DNA from 2 places in the Streptomyces sp. NPDC093071 genome. Region 1 is predicted to be linked to the other one. Evidence: riboswitches for the same ligand, from Rfam matches in the RefSeq annotation. Region 1 holds a riboswitch; the other holds the start of a gene.

Evidence for each region. A riboswitch is a leader RNA that binds a small molecule or an ion and turns the genes downstream of it on or off. The one in region 1 is predicted to bind thiamine pyrophosphate.
Region 2: linked by a shared signal. The riboswitch ahead of thiC (phosphomethylpyrimidine synthase ThiC) and the one ahead of ACIQD7_RS32350 (thiamine ABC transporter substrate-binding protein) in region 1 are both predicted to bind thiamine pyrophosphate.

Annotation. Positions count from the first base shown of each region.
Region 1 covers NZ_JBIVPH010000014.1:102,858-107,597, forward strand. Annotated here, with positions in the region: gene ACIQD7_RS32345 (ABC transporter permease) at 1-869, opposite strand, end outside; gene ACIQD7_RS32350 (thiamine ABC transporter substrate-binding protein) at 908-2,002, opposite strand; TPP riboswitch at 2,086-2,196, opposite strand; gene rlmN (23S rRNA (adenine(2503)-C(2))-methyltransferase RlmN) at 2,226-3,332, opposite strand; gene ACIQD7_RS32360 (phosphatidate cytidylyltransferase) at 3,467-4,570, opposite strand; gene frr (ribosome recycling factor) at 4,570-4,740, opposite strand, start outside.
Region 2 covers NZ_JBIVPH010000005.1:180,691-185,430, reverse strand. Annotated here, with positions in the region: gene ACIQD7_RS21625 (IclR family transcriptional regulator) at 1-485, shown strand, start outside; gene ACIQD7_RS21620 (SsgA family sporulation/cell division regulator) at 624-1,064, shown strand; gene ACIQD7_RS21615 (YibE/F family protein) at 1,170-2,546, opposite strand; TPP riboswitch at 2,618-2,764, shown strand; gene thiC (phosphomethylpyrimidine synthase ThiC) at 2,758-4,527, shown strand; gene ACIQD7_RS21605 (ferredoxin) at 4,640-4,740, shown strand, end outside.

The sequences.
Region 1 (4,740 bases):
AGGATCAGGAGCGCCACCGAGACGAGGACGCCGCCGAGCAGCGCCCACTGCCCGGCGCCGCGCGGCCGGCGCGCGGTCCGCTCCGGCGGTACGAGCCGCAGCGCGGTCTCCCGCCGCCGTACCGTCCACGCGTGCAGGGCGAGGATCGCGCCGACCGCGGCGAACTGCACGAGGGTGAGGACGGCGGCCGTCCGCAGGTCGAGCAACCGGGCGGTCTGCCGGTAGATCTCCGCCTCCAGGGTCGTGTACGCGTCCCCGCCGAGGATCTGCACGACGCCGAAGGAGGTGAAGGTGAAGAGGAAGACCATCAGGGCCGCCGCCGACACGGCCGGGACGAGCGCGGGCAGCGTCACCGTCCGCCAGGCCGTGAAGCGGGAGGCGCCGAGGACCCGGGCGGCCTCCTCCTGACGCGGGTCGAGCTGTGCCCAGAGGCCGCCGACGGTCCGGACGACGACCGCGTAGTTGAAGAAGACGTGGGCGAGGAGGATCGCCCACACGCTCGTGTCGAGCCGCAGCCCCCACAGCTCGTCGGTGAGCCCGTTGCGGCCGACGAGGGCCAGGAACGCGGTGCCGACCAGGACGGTGGGCAGCACGAACGGCACCGTGACCACGGCCCGCAGGACGCTCTTGCCGGGGAAGTCGAAGCGGGCGAAGACGTACGCGCCGGGCAGGGCGACGAGCAGCGTGAGGCCGGTGGAGGCGAGCGCCTGCCAGGCGGTGAAGCCGAGCACGTCGAGGATGTCCGGCCGGCCCAGCGTCTCGCCGATCCCGCCCAACCGCCAGCTGCCGTCGGGCCGCAGCCCCCGGTCCACGATGGACACGACGGGCCAGGCGAAGAACACCGCGAAGAACGCGACGGGCAGGGCCATGAGCCCCAGCCGCGCCGCGTTCCCCCGCGGGTCGCGCCTTACTTCAGGACGAGCGACGACCACTGCTGGATCCACGCGTCGCGCTTCTCGGCGATCTTCCCGGGCTCCATGGTCTCCGGCTTCTCCACGACCACGCCGTGCTTCGTGAACAGCTCCGGCAGCACCGCGTCCTTCGCCACCGGGTTGACGAACATCTGGAGCGGCATGTCCTCCTGGAACTTCTTGGAGATCAGGAAGTCGATCAGCGCCTTGCCGCCCTCGGGGTTCTTCGCGCCGTTCAGCAGGCCCGCGAACTCCGTCTGCCGGAAGCAGGTGCCGGTGGACACCCCGGTCGGGGCGACCTTCGGCTGCGGCTCGCCGTACAGCACCTCGACCGGCGGGCTGGAGGCGTACGACACGACCAGCGGCCGGTCGCCCTTGGCCTGCTTGCCGCCGGCCGAGCCGGAGAACTCCTGGTTGTAGGCGAGCTCCCAGCTGTCGACGGTCTTCACGCCGTTGGCCTTGAGCTTCTTCCAGTAGTCCTGCCAGCCGTCGTCGCCGTACTTCGCGGCCGTGCCGAGGAGGAAGCCGAGGCCCGGGGAGGACCGCTCGGGGTTCTCGACCACCAGCAGGTCCTTGTACGCGGGCTTCGCCAGGTCGTCGAAGGTCACCGGCGGTGCCAGCTTCTTGTCGGCGAAGTACTTCTTGTCGTAGTTCACGCAGATGTCGCCGGAGTCGATCGGGGTGACCCGGTGCTCCCCGTCCAGGTGGTACTCCGCCGGAATCCGGTCGAGCCCCTTCGCCTGGTACCCGACGAAGATCCCGTTGTCGAGGGCGCGGGAGAGCAGGGTGTTGTCGACGCCGAAGAAGACGTCGCCCTGCGGGGAGCCCTTGGTCAGGATCTCCTTGTTGACGGCCTCGCCCGCGTCGCCGGCCTTGAGGACCTTGACGGTGAAGCCGGTCTGCTTGGTGAACTCGGCCAGGACCTCCTTGGAGGCGTTGAACGAGTCGTGGCTCACGAGGGTCACGGTCTTCGGCGCGGGCGCGCCGGACTTGCCGGCGTCCTGGCCGGCGCCGTCGGTGCCGCAGGCGGCGAGGGCGGTGACGCCGAGCGCCGCGAGGACCGCGACGGCGGCCTGCTTCTTGATGCTCACTGAAGTTTTCCTCCTGGGTGGGACCAGGAAGAGACGCGGCCCTGCCCGTGTCCGGCGGACCGGACGCGGGCAGGGCGCAACAGCTCGAGTTACGACCGAACTTCCTACCCAGAATGACCTGGGCGAGGTTCAGAGGGTCTGCGGTCTGACGGACACCGCACTCTCAGCGCTGTGGCGCTCCCCTGTCGGAATATGGAGATGTGTTCGAGCTCAGAGTACAAGCTCAGCGCTCGGCGGCGGCCAGCTGTCCACAGGCACCGTCGATCTCCTGACCTCGGGTGTCCCTCACGGTCACCGGCACGCCGTGCCGCGCGATCGCCTCCACGAAGGCCTTCTCGTCCTCCGGGCGGGACGCCGTCCACTTCGAACCGGGCGTCGGGTTCAGCGGGATCAGGTTGACGTGCACCCGCTTGCCCTTGAGCAGCCGGCCGAGGAGGTCGCCGCGCCAGGCCTGGTCGTTGATGTCCCGGATGAGGGCGTACTCGATGGAGATCCGGCGGCCGGACTTCTCCGCGTACTCCCAGGCCGCGTCGAGGACCTCCCGGACCTTCCAGCGCGTGTTGACGGGCACGAGGGTGTCGCGCAGCTCGTCGTCGGGGGCGTGCAGCGAGACCGCGAGGCGGCACTTGAAGCCCTCGTCGGCGAAGCGGAGCATCGCGGGCACGAGCCCGACGGTGGAGACGGTGATGCCGCGCTGGGACAGGCCCAGGCCGTCCGGCTCGGGGTCGGTGAGACGGCGGATGGCGCCGACGACCCGCTTGTAGTTGGCGAGCGGCTCGCCCATGCCCATGAAGACGATGTTCGAAAGCCGCGCCGGGCCGCCGGGGACCTCGCCGTCGCGCAGGGCCCTCATGCCGTCCACGATCTGGTGCACGATCTCGGCGGTCGACAGGTTCCGGTCGAGGCCGGCCTGCCCGGTCGCGCAGAACGGGCAGTTCATCCCGCAGCCGGCCTGCGAGGAGATGCACATGGTCACCCGGTCCGGGTAGCGCATGAGCACCGACTCGACGAGGGTGCCGTCGTGCAGCCGCCACAGGGTCTTGCGGGTGGTGTCGTCGTCGCACGAGATGTGCCGCACCACGGACATCAGGTCGGGCAGCAGCTCCCCGGCCAGCTTCTCCCGCGAGGCGGCCGGGATGTCGGTCCACTCGGCGGGGTCGTGCGCGTACCGCGCGAAGTAGTGCGTGGACAGCTGCTTGGCGCGGAAGGGCTTCTCGCCGATCGCGGCGACGGCCTCCTTCCGCTCGGCGGGCGTGAGGTCGGCCAGGTGCCGCGGCGGCTTCTTGGCTCCGCGGGGGGCGACGAAAGTGAGTTCTCCGGGCTTGGGCATGGTGCTACCAGTGTCGCAGAGATACGAAGAGGGACCCGCCGCCCTGTGGACAACGGGTCCCTCCTCCAAAGAACCGCAGGTCAGCCGGTCCATGCCGTGTCGACGTGCGACTCCGCCGCGTGGACCGTGACCGGTCAGCCGGTCCCGACGAACAGCGCGAGCAGCAGCCACACCACCGGCGCCGTCGGCAGCAGCGAGTCCAGCCGGTCCATGATGCCGCCGTGACCGGGCAGCAGCGTGCCCATGTCCTTGATGCCCAGGTCCCGCTTGATCATCGACTCGCCGAGGTCGCCGAGCGTCGCGCTCGCCGCCACCGCGAGGCCGAGGATCAGACCCTGCCACCAGATCCCGTCGTCGATCATGAACTGCATACACAGCGCGCCCGCCGCCATCGCGAACGTCACCGCGCCGACCAGGCCCTCGCGGGTCTTGCCGGGGCTGATCCTCGGCGCCAGCTTGTGCTTGCCGAAGCGCCAGCCGATCGCGTACGCCCCGGTGTCGCTGACCACCGTCAGGATCAGGAAGGTGAGCACCCGCTCCGGACCGTCGTCCGCGGTCAGCAGCAGCGCCACGAACGTCGCCAGGAACGGCACGTAGAACGCGGCGAACACGCCCGCCGTGACGTCCTTCAGATAGCCCTCGGGCGGCTCCGTCATCCGCCACACCAGGACCGCGAGCGCCGTCAGGGCCATCGCGACCCAGGCACCCTCGGCACCGCGCACGTACCCGGCGACGACCATCGCCGCGCCGCCGACCGCGAGCGGTACCAGCGGCGCCTTGATCTGCTTGCGCTCCTGGAGCCGGGACGTCAGCTCCCACAGCCCGACGACCACGGCGACCGCGATCACCCCGACGAACGCCGGCGCCCAGATGTACAGCGAGGCGATGATGACGGCGCCGAGGCCGACCCCGACCCCTATGGCCGCGCCCAGGTTCCGCCCCGCGCTCTTCTTCTGCCGTGGCGCCGGCGGCGCGGGCGGCGGAGGCGGGGTGGGGCTGGGCATGGGCTCCTGCGGGTGCTCGTGCGGCGTCTCGTCACGGAACAGGGGACCGCTCGGGTGAGCGGCCCCCCGGCCGTGACCGTCCTGGAATCCGCCGGTGGGAACGTCGGGCACGATGGGCATGGGCCGAGTCTGCGCCGCCCGGTGCCGATCGTGTGCGGGACCCGCCGGGGCGGGACCCTGGTGGGGTCCCCCGCGGCCGGAACCGGCCGGGGCATCCCAGGAAGAGTCGTTCATCAGACCTCGAGCAGCTCGGCTTCCTTGTGCTTGAGCAGCTCGTCCACCTGCGTGACGTACTTCGCGGTGGTGTCGTCGAGCTCCTTCTCCGCGCGGCGGCCCTCGTCCTCGCCGACCTCGCCGTCCTTGACGAGCTTGTCGATGGACTCCTTGGCCTTGCGGCGCACCGA
Region 2 (4,740 bases), on a different contig from region 1:
CCCGCTGGCGGGACGAGATCGGCGTCCCGATCTACTTCGCCGTCTACCGCGAGGGAGAGGTCGAGCTCGTCGCCGTCGCCGACACCCCCTCCGCCCCCGCAGTGGAGGAATGGGCCGATTTCCGCGAGACGGCGCACGCTCATGCGATCGGGCAGTGCATCTTGAGCCAACTTGATCCGGGAACTCGTCAAGACCACCTTGACCGCCACCCGGTGGAATCCATCACCCCGTACACGGTGAGTAACCGAAGTGCGCTTTTGGATCGTTTGGGCGGTTTGGGGAGAATGGAACCCCTGGTGGAGCGTCAGGAATATGCGCTCGGCACGGTCTGCGCCGCAATCCCCCTCACCGTGGGCTCCGCGGCGGCCGCAATGGCGATTTCCCTCCCCCTCCACCAGCAAGAACGGTTGCTCCCAGCAGTCGAGCGACTACGCACCGAGATCGGAAGGCTCTTCGGGTCGCTCGCGTTCTCTATCAGTATCTGAAAAATCACTCCTTGTGATCTGCTAGTGCTTACAGCACGATTGCGTCAAGAGGGCCACGGGGGATCATTCCTGGCCGTTTCGGTCACAGCTTTCAGCAGCTGTGTTTACACAACTGCTTCATCTACTGCGGGGTACATGATGCGAGAGTCGGTTCAGGCCGAGGTCCTGATGAGCTTCCTCGTCTCCGAGGAGCTCTCCTTCAAGATCCCGGTCGAACTGCGGTATGAGACCCGGGATCCCTATGCGGTGCGGATGACGTTCCACCTCCCCGGGGACGCACCCGTGACCTGGGCCTTCGGCCGTGAACTGCTGCTCGACGGGATCAACCGGCCGAGCGGGGACGGCGATGTGCACATCGCCCCGACCGAGCCCGAGCGGCTCTCGGACGTCTCCATCCGGCTCCAGGTCGGCGGTGACCGCGCCCTGTTCCGGGCCAGCGCGCCGCCGCTCGTCGCCTTCCTCGACCGTACGGACAAGCTGGTTCCGCTCGGTCAGGAACGGACACTCGGCGACTTCGAGGACAACCTGGAGGCGGCGCTGGGCCGGATCCTCGCCGAGGAGAACGCCGGCCCGGCCTGAGACGAGCACACCGTCACCGACCCGTACCGATCCGGACCCTTCCGCGTGGCCGACCCCCCGAGCCGGCGCGCCGACGGACCGGACGTACCACCCGGTGCGTGCGCGTCACTTGGCGCGTCGGCGGCGTCCGCCCCGCGCCGGTGAGGGCTTCCGGCCGCCGGTCCCCGGGCGGTCGGTGCCCTCCGCGCGGTCGGCGGAGACCACGAGCGCCGCGAGCGCCGTGGTGACCGGGACGGACGCCACCAGACCGATCGACCCGACCAGCGTCCGGACGATCTCCTCGGCCACCAGCTCGCTGTTGGCCACCGTCCCCATGCTGCTCTGCGCGATGGAGAAGAGCAGCAGCAGCGGCAGGGCGGCGCCCGCGTAGGCGAGCACCAGCGTGTTCACGACCGAGGCGATGTGGTCGCGGCCGATCCGGATCCCCGCCCGATACAGGCCGCGCGGTCCCATGCCCGGATCGGCCTGGTGCAGCTCCCAGACGGCCGAGGTCTGGGTGACCGTCACGTCGTCGAGCACACCGAGCGAACCGATGATCACACTGGCCAGCAGGAGGCCGGACATGTCGATGTCCGGATAGAGCCCCTTGATCAGGCCGGTGTTGTCGTCGGTGTTGCCGCTGAGCGAGGCCCAGCCGATGAAGAGCGAGCCGAGCAGTCCGATGAGCAGCAGCGAGATCAGCGTGCCCAGCACCGCGACCGAGGTGCGGGCCGAGAGGCCGTGGCACATATAGAGCGCGATCAGCATGATCGCGCTCGATCCGACCACCGCCACCACCAGCGGATTCGACCCCTGCAGGATCGCGGGCAGGATGAAGAACATCAGCACCAGGAAACTCACGGCGAGCGCGACCAGGGCCATCAGCCCCCGCATCCGCCCGACCGCCACGACCGCGAGGGCGAAGATGCCGGCGAGCACCGCCAACGGCACCTTGCGGTTCACGTCCGTCACCGAATACTGCAGGTCGTACGGGGCGTCGGGGGCGTACGCCACCACCACGCCCTGACCCTCCTCCAGTTGGCGCGGGGCGCCCGGCTGCACGATCTCGGTGAACTCGCGCCCCTTGTTCGGACCGGTGGTGACCTCGACCTTCGCCCGCTTGCACTCCCCCTGCTGGGCCTCGACCGCCTCGCGCCCCTCCGGGGTGGAGGTGTCGCCGGTCGGCGGGACCTGACCCGCGTTCACGGCCTTGCAGTCGACCTGCTCGACGGAGACGACCCTGCCCTGCTCGGTCTGCCGGTCGAAGCCGACGCCGGTGCGCTCGTGCGGCGGGGCGCCGCCGGGCCACAGGACCGCGAGACCGACCAGGACGGCGGTGGCGAAGGGGACCAGGACGGCGGCGATGACCTTGCGGAGGTGTCGGGACACGGGCGCGGCGGGCCCGTGCGCGTGGCTGTGTCCATGCCCGGATCCATGGCCGTGGGAGGGGCCCGGACCGTGGGAGTGGTCGTGGGGCTCGGGGGGCTGCTGGGGGGAAGTCACCGACCGATCATCGCAAGAACGGCGGGGGCCCACTGTTCAGCACGCCCGGGATGACGCTAGCGTGGTGACACCTTTGCACACGCGGGAGCTCGGAGCACCGGGCTGAGAGGGCGCTGATCACCGTACGCGCGTACCGATGTACGTACGGGAGGAGGCTGCGCCGACCGCCGAACCTGTTACCGGGTAATGCCGGCGTAGGGAGATCGGTCTCATGACCATTCAGGATGCACGCACGCCTGCCACCAGCCAGGAAGGCCGCACGCCGGGCTGGCACAAGGGATACGTCCAGGGATCGCGCCCCGACCTGCGGGTGCCGGTCCGTCAGGTGCACCTCACCAACGGCAAGGACGTCACGCTGTACGACACGTCCGGCCCGTACACCGACCCCACCGTCGACACCGACGTGCGGCGGGGCCTGCCGCCGCTGCGCGAGAACTGGATCATCGCGCGCGGCGACACCGAGGAGTACGCGGGCCGCCCGGTCCGCCCCGAGGACGACGGCATCAAGCACACCTCGCCGCGCGGCGGCGGCCTCAAGAACCTCGACGCCGTCTTCCCCGGCCGCCCCCGGCTGCCGCGCCGGGGCCGCTCCGGCCAGGCGGTGACGCAGCTCGCGTACGCCCGCCGTGGCGAGATCACGCCGGAGATGGAGTACGTCGCGATCCGCGAGAACGTCTCCCCCGAGGTCGTGCGCGAGGAGATCGCGGCGGGCCGGGCCGTGCTCCCGGCGAACGTCAACCACCCGGAGATCGAGCCGATGATCATCGGCAAGCGGTTCCTGGTGAAGGTCAACGCCAACATCGGCAACTCCGCCGTCACCTCCTCCATCGAGGAGGAGGTGGAGAAGATGACCTGGGCGACCAAGTGGGGCGCCGACACGGTCATGGACCTGTCCACCGGCCGCAACATCCACACCACCCGCGAGTGGGTGCTGCGCAACTCCCCCGTGCCGATCGGCACCGTCCCGCTCTACCAGGCCCTGGAGAAGGTCGACGGCAGGGCCGAGGAGCTGAGCTGGGAGATCTACAAGGACACGGTGATCGAACAGGCCGAGCAGGGCGTCGACTACATGACGGTGCACGCCGGCGTGCTCCTGCCGTACGTGCCGCTCACCGCGCGCCGCAAGACCGGCATCGTCTCGCGCGGCGGCTCGATCATGGCCGCCTGGTGCCTCGCGCACCACAAGGAGAACTTCCTCTACACGCACTTCGAGGAGCTCTGCGAGATCCTGGCGGCGTACGACGTCACGTACTCGCTCGGCGACGGCCTGCGGCCCGGCTCGATCGCGGACGCCAACGACGCGGCGCAGTTCGCGGAGTTGAAGACGCTCGGCGAGCTCAACACGATCGCCAAGCGGCACCACGTCCAGACGATGATCGAGGGCCCCGGGCACGTCCCGATGCACAAGATCAAGGAGAACATCGACCTCCAGCAGGAGATCTGCGAGGAGGCGCCGTTCTACACGCTCGGCCCGCTGACCACGGACGTCGCGCCCGCGTACGACCACATCACCTCGGGCATCGGCGCGGCGATGATCGCCTGGTGGGGCACGGCGATGCTCTGCTACGTGACGCCCAAGGAGCACCTGGGCCTGCCCAACCGCGACGACGTGAAGACCGGCGTCATCACCTACAAGATCGCGGCCCACGCGGCGGACCTCGCCAAGGGCCACCCGGGTGCCCAGGAGTGGGACGACGCGCTCTCGGACGCGCGCTTCGAGTTCCGCTGGGAGGACCAGTTCAACCTGGCCCTCGACCCGGACACCGCCCGCGAGTTCCACGACGAGACGCTCCCGGCGGAGCCCGCGAAGACCGCGCACTTCTGCTCGATGTGCGGTCCGAAGTTCTGCTCGATGAAGATCTCCCAGGACATCCGCCGCGAACACGGCGGCACGGAGCAGGAGATCGAGGCCGGCATGGCGGAGAAGTCGAAGGAGTTCGCGGCGAGCGGCAACCGGGTCTACCTGCCGCTGGCGGACTGACGCCGGGTCCTTCGGGCGCGTCGTTCCGGGAAGGGCGAGGGGCTTCCCGGAACGGCGTTCCGGACATCCGGATCCCGTCGGCGCGATCAAGCGGGGCTTCTATGCTCGGCCGATGGCGCTCTACTACGACCCCGTCGCCGGCCTCGGCGAGGACCGCGAGGCATTCCGGGGCGACTGGGAGGACTGGCTCTGGCTCAACGTGCCGGGGCCCTT